3 regions of the Luteibacter sp. HAY1-4A genome follow, and region 2 is predicted to be linked to each of the others. Evidence: predicted binding sites of a transcription regulator. Region 2 holds the regulator's gene; each other region holds the start of a gene.
The links. The regulator FliA, encoded in region 2, starts transcription of late flagellar genes. The targets are predictions, from matches to a motif close to TAAAGTTTNNCNNNCNNNGGCCGATAA.
Positions count from the first base shown of each region.

Region 1: a site for FliA is predicted at 2,580-2,606, ahead of ACPYOD_RS06495 (GGDEF domain-containing protein). Genes of this name have one in related genera too.
Region 3: a site for FliA is predicted at 2,413-2,439, ahead of ACPYOD_RS01640 (GGDEF domain-containing protein). Genes of this name have one in related genera too.

Region 1 covers NZ_JBNDHZ010000014.1:9,669-13,790, forward strand. Annotated here, with positions in the region: gene pgaD (poly-beta-1,6-N-acetyl-D-glucosamine biosynthesis protein PgaD) at 1-169, shown strand, start outside; gene egtB (ergothioneine biosynthesis protein EgtB) at 174-2,339, opposite strand; gene ACPYOD_RS06495 (GGDEF domain-containing protein) at 2,640-4,122, shown strand, end outside.
Region 2 covers NZ_JBNDHZ010000010.1:34,001-38,122, forward strand. Annotated here, with positions in the region: gene ACPYOD_RS04895 (chemotaxis protein CheA) at 1-581, opposite strand, end outside; gene ACPYOD_RS04900 (protein phosphatase CheZ) at 589-1,230, opposite strand; gene cheY (chemotaxis response regulator CheY) at 1,240-1,641, opposite strand; gene ACPYOD_RS04910 (RNA polymerase sigma factor FliA) at 1,673-2,404, opposite strand; gene ACPYOD_RS04915 (P-loop NTPase) at 2,401-3,276, opposite strand; gene flhF (flagellar biosynthesis GTPase FlhF) at 3,325-4,122, opposite strand, start outside.
Region 3 covers NZ_JBNDHZ010000003.1:66,843-70,964, forward strand. Annotated here, with positions in the region: gene ACPYOD_RS01630 (FAD-binding oxidoreductase) at 1-59, opposite strand, end outside; gene serA (phosphoglycerate dehydrogenase) at 173-1,408, shown strand; gene ACPYOD_RS01640 (GGDEF domain-containing protein) at 1,405-2,355, opposite strand; gene ACPYOD_RS01645 (TetR/AcrR family transcriptional regulator) at 2,492-3,073, shown strand; gene ACPYOD_RS01650 (nitrilase-related carbon-nitrogen hydrolase) at 3,057-4,122, shown strand, end outside.

The DNA.
Region 1 (4,122 bases), on a different contig from region 2:
GCGTTTCGCCGGCAAGCAGAAACGCCGCGGAAACAAGCCGGTCGGTGTCGCGCAGACCGCTGCGGCCATCGGGGCATCCACGGAGGATGCCATGAGGGTTCAGGCGCACCGTCGTGCCGTCGTGAGCGTTTCGGCGGACGGCTTCATGACCGTCGACGATGCGACCTGACTGCTCACACCGCCTTCAGCACGAACACACCGAAAGCCGGGTCCGGCGAGATCCAAGAGCGCTCGACCCCCCATCCGCCAGCCGCCGCCAGGCGCGCAAGGGAGGCCGGCGTGAACTTGTGCGAGTTCTCGGTGTGGATGGATTCGCCGGCCGCGAACGCGAACGCCTGCCCGGCCACCGTGACGCTTTGTGCCTCGCGACTCACGAGATGCATCTCGATGCGTTCGAAAGCCGGGTTCCAAAGCGCGCGATGCTCGAACGATTCCGGATCGAAGTCGCCACCGAGTTCCCGGTTGATGCGGACCAGCACATTGCGGTTGAACGCCGCGGTCACGCCTGCCGCATCGTCATAGGCGGCCAGCAGCACGTCGAGGTCTTTCACCTGGTCGGCGCCGACGATGAAGTGTGCATCGGCACCGAGCCGTTGGCGCACCGAACGCAACAACGCCACCGCTTCGTCCGGCGTGAAATTGCCGATGGTGGAACCAGGGAAGAATGCGACCAGCGGGCGGCCGGCGACGGCGTGCGGTACCTCGATGCCCTGCGTGAAATCGCCCACCACCGGCTGTACGGCCAGCGCCGGGTACGCCTCGCGCAATCTTGCCACGGCACCGTCGAGCGCGTCGGCGCTGATGTCCACCGGCACATAGGCGGAGATCCAGGGTGCCGCGTCGAGCAGCACGCGGGTCTTGTCGCTCGCACCACTGCCCAGTTCCAGCAGCACTGCGTCTTTCGGTATCGACTCGGCGAGCACCGGTGCGATGTCGCGAAGAAGTGCCGTCTCCGTGCGGGTCGGATAGTACTCGGGCGTCACGCAGATGGCTTCGAACAACTCCGAGCCCTTGCCGTCGTAGAAATACTTCGGGGAGAACGCCTTGGGCGACGACGAGAGCCCGGCCAGCGTGTCGCGCAGGAAGGTCAGGCGCTCCCGATCGGGTGAGCTTCCGGGATCGCGGGCGAGACGGACGCCGCTGAACATCCAGCGCTGCCCATGCCGGTAGAAGTTGCGGTACGAGACGCGCGAATGGCCCGGCGGCGTAACGCTGGCGCCACCACGCAGCACCATCTGCCCGCTCATGAACTTACCGTTGTATTCGCCCACGGCGTCGTCCGCCGCACGAAATCCCGGATACGGCGCATAGGCGCTGGAGGTCCATTGCCAGGCCACATCGTCGACCTGGTCCAGGTCCGCGCGGGTGCGCACGGCGTGCTCCCATTCGGCCTCCGTGGGCAGGCGCGCCCCCGCCCAGCGCGCGAATGCCTCGGCCTCGTAGTAGCTGACATGGGTCACCGGCGCGTCGGGGTCCACGGGCCGCCAGCCACCCGGCGTCATGTGCGACCAGGCCTGGCCGTCGTGCTGCCAGTAGAGCGGCGCCTCCCAGCCTTCGGCCTGGCACTGTGCCCAGCCGTCCGACAGCCACAGGTCTGCCCGGCGATATCCGCCCAGCGCCATGAAGGCGAGCCACTGCCCGTTGGTGACCAGCCGGTCGGCGATTTCGAACGGTTCCAGCCAGACCGTGTGCGCGGGGCCCTCATTGTCGAAGGCGAACGCTTCGTCCCGCGCCCCGACGCGGACAGGGCCACCCGTTACGGAACGGAAGCGTCCGGAGGGGCCAGCCTCGGGCGCCTTCCACGCCGGATCGAAGGCCGGTTTCAACGGCGATTGCGCGAACAAGTGCTGCACGTCCATCACCAGCAGTTCCTGGTGCTGTTCCTCGTGCGCGAATCCGAGGCGCATGAGCGCTTCCAGTTCCGGCGAAAGCTCGCTCCCGAAGAACGTGCGCATATGCCGGTCCACATGATGGCGGTAGGCCAGCACGTGCGGGATGGCCGGACGCGTGAGCAGGCCGCGCAGCGGCCGCGGATGGCGCGGTCCGACCGCTTCGTAGTAGGAGTTGAACAGGTAGCCGAAGTCGGCGTCGAAAACTTCGTAGCCGGGGAGGTTCGGCCCCAGCAGGAAGGTCTCGAAGAACCACGTGGTGTGGGCCAGATGCCACTTGGCCGGACTGGCATCGGGCATCGACTGCACGACCATGTCTTCCGGTCCGAGCGATGCCACGAGTGCCTCGGTACGTGCCCGCACGGCGTCGTACCGTTCGGCGAGCGAGAGGAGGCTGGCATTGGCACAGGCGGCGCCGGGCGCCATGGATGTGTCGACGAGGGCTTGCATGAGGAGCTCCCTGGCTGGAACGGTCAGTCCCGGGCGAGCTCGAAGCCCACGCGGCTGGATCGCACATCCTGCGATCCGGCGCCGGTGAATCCAAGCCGACAAACGGGAACAGGTGACGTTACCCATTCGCAAAGATACGTTCTTGGATCACTCAATCGCTTTGACACGCTGCACCATGGTTTCCTGGGAACGACTTAACACCTGGGCGGCAGATCCGCCCGTAACATCGCTCCATGGCTCTAAATTTCCCGTCCGCCCGGCCGATATGACTATTGTGTTGCAGGTGGCGGGAGGCTCGCCATGAAATATCCGATCATCGCGGCAACCATCATCGCGGCCCACGCGGCGGCGCTCGTGCTCTTGCCTGCCGCAGGCATGGCCATCTCCTATACGTTCTTCTTCTCCGTGGCCGCCCTGGCCATGGCCAGCGTGCTGGTCGCCTGGCATCGGGAAGGCCCGCCCAGGGACCGCCGGTGGTGGCTACTGTTAGCCAGCCTGGCCCTGTGGACGGTGGGCATGTCGCTTTCCGCCCGACAGAACTACGTGCTGGAAAACTCGAACCCGGCCCCCGGCGACAGCATGTTCTTCTACATCCTGTACGTGCTGCCGGTCCTCGTATCCGTCTCGTCCGCGCCCGTGGCGGCGCGGAAGAAAACGGCGATGGCCATCGACCTGGTCCTGGCGACGCTGCTCGGCGTGCTTTTCTACATCCGCACGTTCTCCATCGTGTCCCTGGAGGGTGCGGTCGGCACGCAGGCGGCGGTGGACGTCGCATACATGCTCGACTTCGAGAACTCGTGTCTCGCCGTGGCTGCCCTCCTGCGCTACGTGGCCACCGACCGGCCGGACGACCACTTCTACTTCCGCGGCGTCTCCGCCTTCTTCGTCACTTACGCGATCTCCGGTTACTTCTACAACCACCATGTCGCACTGGCCGGCCATCCCGAATTCGGCACGTCGCCGTGGGACGTGCTGCTCGACCTCCCCTTCCTCGCGCTCTTCCTCGCCGCCGCCACGCGCATGCCGCAGCGCTACTGGCATGCCCCGGTGTACCTGGTGCGCTTTGTCCAGAGCGCCAGTCCCACGTTCCTCGCCATGAGTGTGCTTGGCTTCGGGCTGATGGTGATTCCCGGGTACCCGCTCCTCGGTATCTGCGGCGCCATCGCGGCGGTCATCGGCATCGGGCTGCGCGGCACACTGGCCCAGGTGGACCTGGTCGAGGAGGAATTCCGCCTCGTTCGCAGCCGCGACGAACTGCAAGGGCTCGTCTTCGTCGACAGCCTCACCGGCCTGGCCAACCGGCGCGCGCTCGACGAGCGCCTGCTGCGCGAATGGCACCGGCCAGGGCAGCAGGAACCGATTGCCCTGCTCATGCTCGACGTCGACCACTTCAAGGAATTCAACGACCGCTACGGCCATCTCGCGGGCGACGAATGCCTGCGCACGCTTGCCTCGGCACTGCTGCGGCGGGGACTGCGTGCCGGCGACTTCATCGCCCGTTTCGGCGGCGAGGAATTCGCCGTCGTGGCGCCCGGCACCACCCTGCCTGACGCACTCGCGCTCGCAGAAGGCCTGCGCAAGGAGGTCCAGTCGCTGTCCATCGTGCATCCGCTCAGCTCGTTCGGCGTCGTGACCGTCAGCATCGGCGTGGCGGCCGCCAACGCGAGTTCGGAAAGCGGCCCGCTCGATCTGCTCAACGCGGCCGATCGCGCGCTCTACCGTGCGAAGCAGGCAGGCCGCAACCGGGTGGCCAGCCAGGACGACGTCCGTGCGAACGCCATAC
Region 2 (4,122 bases):
AGGGAATCGAGCAGCGCCTCGAACTCGTCGTCGGAAATGGTGCCCGACGAAGCAGGCGCGGGCTCGCGCTCACTGCGCGCGGCGTCGAGCATCGCCTCGAATTCGTCTTCGATGGGATCGTACGGGCGCGACGGCACGGTGCCGGCGGCGGGCGCGGCCACCGGTGCGGTGAGCGCCACCGGAGGCGCCGATACGGCGCGGCCCGGAATGAGCAGGCGATCGAGCAGCGAACGCGGCGCGGCATCGATCGGCATGCCGCCGTCGGCGGCACGCATCATGTCGTTGAGAAGGTCGAGCGACTCCAGCAAGGCGTCCATGAAGCCCGCGTTGAGCACGATGGCTCCGTTGCGCGCCTCGTTCAGGAGATCCTCGGCGCGGTGGCAGAGCTCCACCATCGGATTGAGGCCGAGGAAGCCCGCACCGCCCTTCACGGTGTGGAACGCGCGGAATACCGCGTTCAGCAGTTCGGCGTCTTCCGGCGAAGACTCGAGGTCCACGAGCTGCTCGCCCAGGCTCTCGAGCAGTTCCCGCGCCTCGATCAGGAAGACGTTGAGCAGCTCGTTGTCCAGCTCCACGCTCATAGGGCGCTCAGAAGCCGAATTCGCTGAGGAGGCGATCCACTTCGTCCTGGCTGACCTTGTCGGCGGCCGGCGCCGACCCGCCCGCGAGCGAGCCGGTGAGGCGCACGAGTTCCACCAGCGAGGACTCGACCTTGGCCATGAAGGCCTCCACCTGGGCCACGCGCTGGCCGGAGAGGTCTTGCCACGACTGGGCTTCGACCATCTCGCCGAAGCCGATGTCGCAGCTTTGCGCGAAGTCGCCCACGCGCACGGCGAGCGCCGTGGCATTGGTGGCGAAGGCCGGATCGGCCTGGTCGAGCACCAGCACTTCATCGGCCTGGCGGGCGAGCGCCTGGGCCTGAGGACGCAGCTTTTCGCTGAAGTCGAGTGTGCGATGGGCCGCCTGCGAACTCATTTCAAGCACGTCGCGCAGGTGCTTGCGCGCATCGCTCATGTTGCCCGGCACGCCGTCGTGGGAAATGTCGGCCGCGAGGCGGCGGGCCGACTCGTGCAGGTCGCGCGCGAGGTGGCCGAGCGCCAGGAACAGGTGTTGTTCGCGCGTGCGCAGGAGGTTGTCCAGCGCTTGCTCGAAGGCGGCCGGATCGTCGGCGCCAAGCAGCTCGCGCAGTTCGGGTGCCACGTCGTGGCCGGTGGAAAGCATGGTGTTCATCGTCGTTCCTTAGCCCGCGGCCGCAGCGAGTCGTTCGAAGATCTTGTCGAGTTTTTCCTTCAGCGTGACCGCGGTGAACGGCTTGACGACATAGCCGTTCACGCCGCTCTGCGCGGCGGCGATGATCTGGTCGCGGTTGTTTTCCGCGGTGACCATCAGCACCGGCAGCGACTTCAGGGCCGCGTCGGCGCGAATGGCGCGGAGCAGGTCGATGCCGGTCATGTTCGGCATGTTCCAGTCCGTGACCACGAGGTCGATCGGCTGCGCGCGCAGCAGTGCCAATGCGGCGTTGCCGTCCTCGGCCTCCTGGATCAGGGTGTTGGTGAAACCCAGTTCCACCAGGAGGTTCCTGACGATGCGTCGCATGGTGGAGAAATCGTCCACCACGAGGATCTTCATGTTCTTGTCCAAAACTTATCTCCGCCTTGCTACTGCGCGTTCGTCAATGCTTGTCTTTCCAACCCGACATGCGTGCACGGAGGCGAATGAGGGCCTGGCCGTGGATCTGGCACACCCGCGACTCGCTCACACCCAGCACCGCACCGATTTCCTTCAGGTTGAGTTCTTCATCGTAGTACAGCGACATGACCAGCTTTTCGCGCTCGGGCAGCCCGTCGATCGACTGCGCCAGGGCGTCCCGCAGGCCTTCCTGCTCGAACATGCCTTCCGGACCCGTCGCGTCCGGATCGGCTACGTCGATCGCCGCGCCCTCGTCGCCTTCCGGCGCCGTCAGGCTCAACAACCGCGCGCTCGCCGCGTCCGCCAGGATCTGGTTGTATTCCATGGCGTCGATGCCCAGCCGCTTCATCACCTCGGCGTCTTCGGCGTCGCCACCCGTCTCGTTTTCGATCTGCCGCGTCACCTCCGCCACCTCGCGCAACTTCCGGTGGACGGAGCGCGGGGTCCAGTCCGTCTTGCGCAGTTCGTCCAGCATGGCGCCACGTATGCGGATACCCGCATAGGTTTCGAAGCTGGCCGCGCGAGTCGGCGAGTAATTTCTTGCGGCCTCGAGCAGTCCGATCATTCCGGCCTGCATGAGGTCGTTCGCATCCACGCTTGGCGGCAGCCTGCCCATCAGGTGATAGGCGATACGGCGCACCAGCGGCGCGTGGGTCTTTACCAGTTGATCCGCCGGGATACGCGTGATTTCCAGATATTCGGTCGCGACGCTCACAGTGGCAGCCCTCCTCCCAAGTGGGACCGCTCGGCGAAAAAGCCGATGCGACCCTGTGCCCGGGGTTCGGGTTCACCCCATGTATCGACCGACCTGGCCAGATTCTTGAATCCGACCGCGGACCGGCTGCTCGGCCATGCGTCGACCACGGCCGACTGGCGGCGGATGGCCTGGCGCAGGTATTCGTCGTGCGGAACCATGCCCATGAAATCCAGGGACACGTCGAGGAAGCGATTGGTCACCCGGGACAGCTTCTCGAACAGCTGGCGGCCCTCCTGGGCGTGGCGGACCATGTTCGCCACGATGCGGAAGCGGTTGACGTCGAACTCGCGGCTCATGACCTTGATCAGCGCGTAGGCGTCGGTGAGCGACGCGGGTTCGTCGCAGACCACCACCACCACCTCGTCCGAGGCCGCCGCGAACATCGACACGCTGTCGGAGATGCCGGCGGCGGTATCGACGATCAGGTACTCCGGAGCCAGCGGGTATTCGTCGAACGCCCGGATGACCGCGGCGTGCTCGATGTTCGGCAGCTGCGCCATGCGCCGCGTGCCGGACGTGGCCGGGATCACCTTCAGGCCGTGAGCGGCTTCGAGGATCAGATCCTCGATGCGGCAGTCGCCTTCCAGCATGTGGCCCAGGTGGCGCGTGGGCTGCAGGCCGAGCAGGACGTCGATGTTCGCCATGGCGAGGTCCGCGTCCAGGAGGAGGACGTCACGGCCACCCATCGCGAGCGCCATGCCGAGGTTGACCGCCACCGTGGTCTTGCCGACGCCGCCCTTGCCGCCCGCGATCGCGATGCTGCGGGTGGGACGACGGTCGGCGAGCCAGTTGAGGCCGGCGGCCTGGGTGGAATCGACGTGTGTGCTCATGAAGGAAGTCACTGCCCGTATGTGTTCTGTCTGTGTTCCGTGGGGCCGTCAGGCCAGTGCGGCGGTCGCCGTGCCGAAACGTTCGGCCAGCAAGGCGTCGTCGGGTTCTTCGTTGTGCTGCTTCAGCAGCTGGGCCGCGAAACAGACCAGCTTGCGCGCGTCCGCCGAGGCGATGTCCTCGGGCACGCGCTGCCCGTCCGTCGTGTAGTCCAGCGGCATGCTGTGGCGGATCAGGGCCGAGAGTGCACCACCAATCAACGGCGCCTCGTCGAGCTTGGTGAGGATGGCGCTCTGCGGTGCCAGCGGCGCGTAGGCGCGAATGGCACTGTCGATGGCCTGCGCCTGCGCATTGGCCGCCAGCACAAGGCATACGCGCACGTCGGACGTAGCGCGCAGGGTTTCGAATTGCTGCTGCAGCTTGGGATCGTTGCCGGCCAGGCCGGCGGTATCAACGAGCACGGTGTGCCGGCCGCGCAACTGGAGCAGCACGTTGCGCAGGCTGGTGGCGTCGTGGGCATTGAACACGCGCACGCCAAGCAGGCGGCCGTAATGTTCGAGCTGGGCACCGGCGCCGATGCGGTACTGGTCGGCGCTGATCAGCGCAACGTTCGATGCGCCATGGCGCAGCACGGCGCGCGCGGCGAGCTTGGCGATCGTGGTGGTCTTGCCGACGCCGGTGGTGCCGACAAGCGCCGTGACGCCGCCACCCACCGTGTCGAAGTTGCGGCCGCTCGTGCGGATGTTGCGCGAGAGCAGGCCCAGCGGCAGGTAACGCGCCTGGTCGGGGGTCATGCCGGGCGGCAGCTCGGCGCAGAGCGCGCGGGCCACGTCGCCGTCGATGCCGAG
Region 3 (4,122 bases), on a different contig from region 2:
ACGGACAGCTTGAGGTCGGGAATCAGGCCGATCAGCTCGGCCAGGCGCGGGTCGGTCATGGGAAGCTCACCAGGGTGTCGTGCCGAGCGTGCCAGCCCTTTGGGTGCGCCGCAACATGGCCGCCGGGTTCTGGCATAGTGGCCGTTCCTCCCGTGGAACTGAAAGTACCGCCATGACGCGCACCTCGTACCCGAAGGAAGACATCAAGGTCCTGCTGCTCGAAGGCGTCAGCCGCAGCGCGCTGGATACCTTCCGCCAGGCGGGCTATTCGCAGATCGAGTTCCACGAGAAGTCGCTGCCCGAGGACGAACTGCTGGAGCGTATCGCCGATGCCCATATCGTGGGCATCCGCTCCCGCACCCAGCTCACCGCGCCCGTGCTGGCGGAAGCCCGCCGCCTCATCGCCGTGGGCTGCTTCTGCATCGGCACGAACCAGGTCGACACGGCCGAAGCGGAGCGCCTCGGCGTGCCCGTGTTCAACGCGCCCTATTCGAACACCCGCAGCGTCGCCGAACTGGTCATCGCCGAGACCATCCTGCTCGTGCGCCGCATTCCCGAGAAGAATGCCCTGTGCCACCGCGGCGGCTGGTCGAAGTCGGCCGCCGGAAGCTTCGAGGTTCGCGACAAGGTGCTGGGTATCGTGGGCTATGGCCACATCGGCACGCAGGTCGGCGTGCTCGCCGAATCGCTGGGCATGCGCGTCATCTTCCACGACATCGAGGCGAAGCTTTCCCTGGGCAATGCCCGGGCGGCGGCCAGCCTTGAAGACCTGCTCGAACGCGCCGACGTGGTCACCCTGCACGTGCCCGAAACGCCGCAGACGAAGAACCTGATCGGCGCCGCCGAGATCGCCCGCATGCGTCCGGGCTCCATGCTCGTGAACGCGTCGCGGGGCACGGTGGTCGACATCGATGCCCTGGCCGACGCCCTGCGCTCGAAGCACCTTGCCGGCGCGGCGATCGACGTCTTCCCCGTGGAGCCCAAGGGCAACGACGATCCCTTCGTGTCGCCGCTGGTGGGCATGGACAATGTGATCCTCACGCCGCACGTGGGCGGCAGCACCGCCGAGGCCCAGGAGAACATCGGCATCGAGGTGGCCTCGAAGCTGGTCCGTTACAGCGACAACGGCAGCACGCTCTCGGCGGTGAATTTCCCCGAAGTGTCTCTGCCCGGCCACGCCACGAGCCGCCGGCTGCTGCACATCCACCGGAACATCCCAGGCGTGCTGTCGCGGGTGAACGAGGTGTTCTCTCGCGCGGCGGTGAACATCGACGGCCAGTACCTGCAAACCTCGCCGCAGGTGGGCTACGTGGTGATCGACGTGACCACCACCGAGGAACACGCGGCCGCCCTACGCAACGAACTCGCGGCCATCGACGGCACGCTGAAGACGCGCGCGCTCTACTAGAGCACGCCGTCGTCGGAAACCACCCGCGCGCGGCCGCGTTCCTTCGCCAGATAGAGGCGCCGGTCGGCCGCGGCGAGGAACGGGGTGACCTCGTCGTGCTCTTTCGGCACCACGGTATTCACGCCCGCACTCAATGTCAGGCGCTTGCCAGGACCGTGACCGGCATGGGGGATGAGTGCCTTGTCGATGAGGTCGAGGCAACGCCATGCCTGGGCCATGGCCGCACCCTCGTCGGTGTCCGGCAGCAACAGCACGAACTCTTCGCCACCGAAACGGCAAAGCATGTCGCGCGGCCCGCGAAGGATGCCTTCCAGCGCCCTGGCCACACGCTTCAGGCACTCGTCGCCTTCGAGGTGGCCGTAATGGTCGTTGTACTGCTTGAAGTAATCGATATCGAGCACGATGACCGACACCGGCTGGCGCAGTCCCTGGGCATGACGCCATTCCGCGTCCATCATCATGTCGAAGCGGCGGCGGTTGGCGAGGCCGGTTAGCCCGTCCTTGTACGACAGCTCTTCCAGCTCGCGCTGCATGTCCAGCAGCCGTTCCTCGGTGCGCTTGCGCTCGCTGATGTCGAACATGAAGCCGATCAGCGCGTTCGGCGTGCCGTCCGGATTGCGCACCACGTGCACCACGTCGCGGATCCACACGAACTCCCCGTCCTTGCGCAGGGCGCGATAGTCCGCTTCATGATCCATGCCCGCCTGCGACTGGGCCACGCAGAAATTGAAAACCCGTTCGCGGTCTTCGGGATGCATGCGGTCGGCCCAGTCCTGCACCGTGGCCCACGATTCGGGGCTCCAGCCGAGCAGTTCCTCGATCTGCGGGCCGATATACGCAAAGCGCAGCGTCGCCCAGTCGATCTTCCAGGGAATGGCGCGCGTGGATTCGAGCAGGGTCTTGTAGACCCCGGTGTCCTCGCCGAGGAGTGCGTCTTCGATGCTCATGGCCTGCGCTCGCTCGGGACTTTGCCGGGACGCGGAGATCGCGCCGTTATGGCTGTGGTATCGGCCGTGCGGCCCAGGACTTGACCCCTCCCTCCCGCACTTGCGCCGTGGCTGGCGACATGTTTACAGTGTATACATGTCGCCAGCCAACACCTCCGACCGCATCCTCGCCGCCGCCCACGCCATCTTCGACGCGGAAGGTGCGGACGCCGTTTCCATGCGCCGCGTCGCGGCCGAGGTGGGCCTCTCGGCCATGGCGATCTACCGCCATTTCCCCAATCGTGAAGCGCTTCTCGCGCGGCTCTCCGACGACAGTTTCGAGGAGGCGGCCCGCACCTGGACCGACCACGCGGGCCAGGGCACTCCGCGGCAGCGCCTCCTGGCCATGCTCGGCTCGTACCTCGACTACGCGCTGGCCCATCCGCATCTTTTCGACCACGCCTTCGGGCTTCCCCGTGAGGACGCCAGGCGCTTTCCCGAGGATTTCCGCGCGCGCCGTTCGCCCACACTGAACCTGATCGCCGACGCGATCGTGGAAGGGATGTCGCGCGGCGCGTTCCGCAAGCTCGACGAATGGGACCTGGCGATGGACCTGTGGGCGCATGCGCACGGCCTTATCGCGTTGTACCGGGCGGGCCGCTTCAGCTACGACGAGAAGCGTTTCCGGGCCTTCTATCTCGCATCCACGGGAAGACTGATCGATGCTATCGCGACTTGAACGTTCCGTAGTCCCGACCTGGTTGCTGGCTACCGCACTGACGGCGATTGGCTGGTGGTTCGGGAGTGGCACGCATCCGGTGTGGTGGGCGACGTGGCTGGCGCCCCTCCCCGTGCTCTGGCTGGCGTCGCGGGTGCGTACGCCGTGGGCAGTCGCCGCCGCCTTCCTCGCCATGGCGGTTGGCTCGGGCAACCTGTGGTCGTACATGTACACCCACATTCGCCTGCCCGTGGGCGTGGTCATCTACGCGATGGTCTTGCCGGGATTGATGTTCGCGCTCTGCGTGCTGCTGCATAGGCGCCTTCTCCTGCGGGGCCGCCCGTTCGCCGCGGTGCTCGCCGTCCCGGCGATGTGGGTGACCCTGGCATTCGTCAACAACCTGCTTTCGCCGCACGGCACCTTCTTCGATATCGGCTATACGCAGATGGATGCATTGCCGCTGATCCAGGTAGCGGCGCTCACGGGCATCTGGGGCATCGGCACGTTGCTCATGCTTGTCGTGACCGCGGTGGCGATGCTGGGTGCCGCGCAGGCGACTCGCCGGGCCAAGGGCGCGATCGCCGGCGCATCGCTGCTGATCCTCGTGCTCGCCCTCGTTTATGGCTTTTGGCGACTCGATACGCCGGCGACATCGAGCGTTCGCATCGGACTCGTTTCGCTCGAGCAGACCGGCAAGCTGGTCTCGGTGGATTCGCCGGAAGGCACGGCCCGCCAGGATCGCTACCTCGCGGCGATGGACCGCCTCGCGGCCCAGGGCGCGCAGGTGGTCGTGATACCGGAAGGCAGCTTCGCCACGTCCTCGGCCATCCCTGCCTTCGCCGGGCTCGCGCAACGGCATGGCATCATCGTCAACGTGGGCGTCGACTTCCAGGGAGCGCACGGCTCCGAACGCAACATGGCGATGGTTTTCCAACCGAACGCGCCCTCCCCGGTGATGTACGACAAGCACCACTTGATTCCCGGTTTCGAAGACAGGTTCACGCCGGGGAACGACTTCCAGATGCTGAACGGCACGCCGCGCACCGGCCTCGCCATCTGCAAGGACATGG